DNA from 2 places in the Fusibacter sp. A1 genome. Region 2 is predicted to be linked to the other one. Evidence: a T-box and tRNA genes for the amino acid it is inferred to sense, from the RefSeq annotation. Region 2 holds a T-box; the other holds one or more tRNA genes.
What was found. A T-box is a leader RNA that pairs with one kind of tRNA and senses whether it is charged. The one in region 2 lies ahead of lysS (lysine--tRNA ligase), so its partner is inferred to be a tRNA-Lys.

Region 1 (2,190 bases), on a different contig from region 2:
CGGAATAACAAAATACGTTATCCTTGCCGGTGGGGCGCTACGAATGGAAAGAATTCGTAGACGAAGCCTACTACTCTATCCAGCTGAGCTAATACCGCGTATTGAATTTTTTGTACTACTGAATAGTACTAGTCCATTCTAACTCAATTTACACTTCTTGTGAAGTGGTTATATGAATGTTTTCTGTATTTTGAATGGTTTTCACTGTGTTTACCAGGGCTGTGATGATTTCTGGGTAGGTTAGGTTTGGTGGGAGCTCGTCGAAGAGGCTCACTTGTTCCATTTCGTGTTGGAGCTGCTCGTCAAATGTGCTGATTTGGGCTTTGAATAGTCTTCCAGTTGAGATTTCACCGTCTCTTTCGACGCCGTAATCGCAAAAAGGCTCTATGATAAAGTCTTTCGCACCCGATTCTTCTATCAGTTCCCTAGACCCTGTATCGTTGATGTCTTCTCCTGGCTCTCTAGTGCCGCCTGGCAGCTCGTAGGTGTTTCTGTCCTTATGATGTACCAGGACTAGCTTATCGCCTTTAAACGCCACTGTCACAGCGTATAGATATCCGTTTGTCTTGAATGTTCCAAGTGGTCGGAAGTGGATCTTCATTTTTGGTGGGCTCCTTTGGGGTTGGGTGTGTACGTAATTACTATTTTAACATATCAATTGGATTACGAGGTTTATGAGTAATAAAAGAATTCTATCTACTTACAGATTCGGGAATAAAGGACATATTATCCTCCGTGAACAAAATACGTTCACTTTCAGGATTCACGAATAAAATACATTCGTGATGTTTGCACAAACAAATATCATTGCAATAAAAAAAGACAACTCGCAATGAGTTGTCTTTTTTATTGCTTGGTGATCCATCCGCGACTCGAACGCGGGACACCCTGATTAAAAGTCAGATGCTCTACCGACTGAGCTAATGGACCAAGTTTATTGTGCTGCCTCGTTACGACAACTATGCTATAGTACTATATATAAACCTGTTTGTAAAGGGTTTTTAAGTAATTCATTATTCTGACTATTTCATGGGTCTGATACCCTGTAAATGATGGGGGTAAACAGGGAAATTGGGAGTTGTTGAGAAGTCGATTTAAATGCGAATGATCTATCTTGGTTAATATGGCAGTTGATGACTTTTATATCTATTTAGATTCACGATTTGGGATTTCCATCCTCCGTGAACAAAATACGTTCACTTTCAGGATTCACGAATAAGAAACATTCGTGATGTTTGGCACAAACAAATATCATTGCAATAAAAAAAGACAACTCGTATGAGTTGTCTTTTTTATTGCTTGGTGATCCATCCGCGACTCGAACGCGGGACACCCTGATTAAAAGTCAGATGCTCTACCGACTGAGCTAATGGACCACTTGGCTGGGGATACAGGATTTGAACCTGTGAATGCCGCCGTCAAAGGGCGGTGCCTTACCGCTTGGCGAATCCCCAAAGGATAATGGGGCGACTGATGGGATTTGAACCCACGCATGCAGGAGTCACAATCCTGTGTCTTAACCACTTGACTACAATCGCCACATATTGGCGTGCCAACAGGGATTCGAACCCCGGACCTACGGCTTAGAAGGCCGTTGCTCTATCCAGCTGAGCTATTGGCACAGATGTAAAAAGTAAAAATGGAGCGGGTGATGGGAATCGAACCCACGTGGCCAGCTTGGAAGGCTGGAGCTCTACCATTGAGCTACACCCGCAGTTAAGAGGAAAAATGGTCGGAGTGAAAGGATTCGAACCTTCGACCCCCTGGTCCCAAACCAGGTGCGCTACCAAGCTGCGCTACACTCCGTCTTAGCTGACGAAAATAATTATATTACACAAAGTACCCTTTCGTCAACGCTTTTTCCTAAGTTTTTTTCGTTTTTTTACGATACTCGAATTCACCGAAGTGTCTGAACATTCCATCTATCTTGTAGTTATTCCAATAGCTCGTGTCTAACGATCTCAACTCCGCTTTCGTCGATTTTCATTATTGAATATCCTCGGGCGCTTCCGGGCATTGGAAAGGTCAAACTGCCCGGATTATGGAGCCACATGCCATTTAAATCTTCTGTCATGGGAAAATGAGTATGTCCAAAAAGAACGATATCCGCTCCAATTTCTTCGCCTTTATAGCATAAATTCATCAAATTTATTTTTACATTGTAGCGATGCCCATGTGTCATCAATACCT
Region 2 (2,190 bases):
TGCCGTATCCGAAATTTCCGAATCCATATCCGTAGATGTGCCTATTGCTAAGATTAATCATAAATACCTCGTCTCTAGCGGTTCATTACACCTATAATACAGCATATGTGCGGCTAAAGCCATAAATGCAACTATTTCTTAATCTATTTTTAAACCTTTCCATACTCGAAAGATTAAGTTATGATAAGAGTAATATGACAATACTGGAGGTTCATTATGGCTATACTTAAAATCAATACGACATTCACACCCGATTTTGTCGGAGAACTGGTTACATCGCGTGCGGTTGCTCCAATCGGCGCTGGTGAGGGAAGACTATCACCTTATGACATGCTTTTAGGAGCCTTGTCATCCTGTCTATATGCTACATTTTTAGGCATCGCTGAGAAGAAGCGAATCGCTTTCGAGTCGATCGACATAGAGGTCACCGCTGAGAAGCGTACAGAAGTCCCTACGACGCTCAAGTGGTGCAAAGTCGTCTTTAAGATCAAGAACGCTCAAAAGCAAAAAGGATTGGTTCAGGCAGGTGAGCTTGCAGCAGAATACTGCTCGATCTATCAGACGCTCGCGCATGTCGCAGAGATGTCCTTAGAAGTTGAATTTATCGATTAGACAGTTTATGACTTGACATCCTGTTTTGTTTGGGTATAATGTTTCTAAACTGAAAACGACGTTGAAGAGAAGAGTAGTTCGCTGATTTTGTATTTAGAGAGTGCCGGGAGCTGAAAAGGCATGACAGAGCAGTGTATGAAAAAAGCCTTGGAGTCATGTGAGGAATCTGTAGTTTAAGAGGATGCCACATCGGATGCCACCGTTATAGGGCTAGGGTATGACCAGTACCCGATAAGGTATATGCTTATGCGTATATAAACTGAGGTGGTACCGCGACTTTAACTCTCGCCCTCAAATCAAATGATTTGAGAGCGGGAGTTTTTATATTTTTTGGTCGAATCCGGCCGAAGGAAAGGATGTAGATTATGCATTGGGCACAGAAGGCTGCACAGAAACTAGTTGAGGCGCACCCGAACAGGGAGACATTTGTCTGCGCGTCGGGAATCAGTCCCTCGGGATCGGTTCACATCGGAAACTTTAGAGAGATCGTCACGACCTATTTTGTGGTCAGGGCGCTTCAGGAGATGGGAAAAAAAACGCGCTTCATCTTCTCGTGGGATGACTTCGACCGCTTCAGAAAGGTGCCCAAGGGCATAGACAGCAGCTATGAGCAGTATATCGGAATGCCCTACTCCGCCATACCGGACCCCCACGGATGCTGCGCATCCTACGCACAGCACTATGAGAGGGAGTTCGAAAGCACGCTTAAGGACTTTGGAGTGGAGGTCGAGTTCCTCTATCAGACCCAGCAATACAAAAGCGGAAGGTACCGCGAGGGAATCCACAGGGCCCTTGTTAGGAGAATGGAGATCTACGATATCATCATGGGCTTCAAAACACAGGAAGCCTCAAACGAGCAGCGGATCAACTACTATCCGATCAATCTGTATTGCCATAATTGCCAAAAGGATGATACGACGGTGACCGCTTACGATGAGGGCGCCAGGGTCGTCTATTACAGGTGTGCTTGCGGGCATCAAGGGGAACAGTCGGTCAGGACCGCTGAAAACATCAAGTTGATCTGGAAGGCGGACTGGCCCATGAGATGGTCCGAAGAAGAGGTGGTATTCGAACCGGGAGGAAGCGACCATTCTGCCGAGGGTGGCAGCTTTGCCGTGTCAACCGTGGTTGCAAGGGAGATCTTCGACTACCAGGCTCCCCAGTATATCGCCTATGAGTTTATCGGTATCAAAGGAGCGGGCGGGAAAATGTCGAGTTCTTCAGGGAACACATTGACTCCTAGGGACCTGATGGATGTCTATGCGCCAGAGGTGCTGCTGTATATCTTTTCTAAATATCTGCCCCAGGCAGGGTTTAAAATTGGTATGGATGAGGATGTGATCAAACACCATACAGAGTTTGAACGCTTGTACGGCAAGTACACAAGCGGTGAGCTGGACCGCGAGGACCTTAAGTTTGTCATGCATCTGTCCGTATTGAAGGATACTCCCGACAGGTTCGCTCCGTTCGGTCAAATCGCGAATGTTCTTCCTCTTGTCGCCTATGACGATGAAGTCTGTCGCGGATTACTTGGTTCTCAGATGGACGGGGTCTGTGGACAGGCTTATGGGGATACCT

Region 1: it encodes a tRNA-Lys, which carries the amino acid that the T-box ahead of lysS (lysine--tRNA ligase) is inferred to sense. The anticodon was not compared.

What each region holds. Positions count from the first base shown of each region.
Region 1 covers NZ_QQWI01000010.1:89,400-91,589, reverse strand. Annotated here, with positions in the region: gene DWB64_RS14660 (NUDIX domain-containing protein) at 149-601, opposite strand; tRNA gene DWB64_RS14655 (tRNA-Lys) at 855-930, opposite strand; tRNA gene DWB64_RS14650 (tRNA-Lys) at 1,301-1,376, opposite strand; tRNA gene DWB64_RS14645 (tRNA-Gln) at 1,380-1,454, opposite strand; tRNA gene DWB64_RS14640 (tRNA-His) at 1,463-1,538, opposite strand; tRNA gene DWB64_RS14635 (tRNA-Arg) at 1,546-1,622, opposite strand; tRNA gene DWB64_RS14630 (tRNA-Gly) at 1,641-1,714, opposite strand; tRNA gene DWB64_RS14625 (tRNA-Pro) at 1,730-1,806, opposite strand; gene DWB64_RS14620 (YfcE family phosphodiesterase) at 1,934-2,190, opposite strand, start outside.
Region 2 covers NZ_QQWI01000011.1:130,230-132,419, forward strand. Annotated here, with positions in the region: gene DWB64_RS15510 (MFS transporter) at 1-61, opposite strand, end outside; gene DWB64_RS15515 (OsmC family protein) at 217-612, shown strand; T-box leader at 665-908, shown strand; gene lysS (lysine--tRNA ligase) at 978-2,190, shown strand, end outside.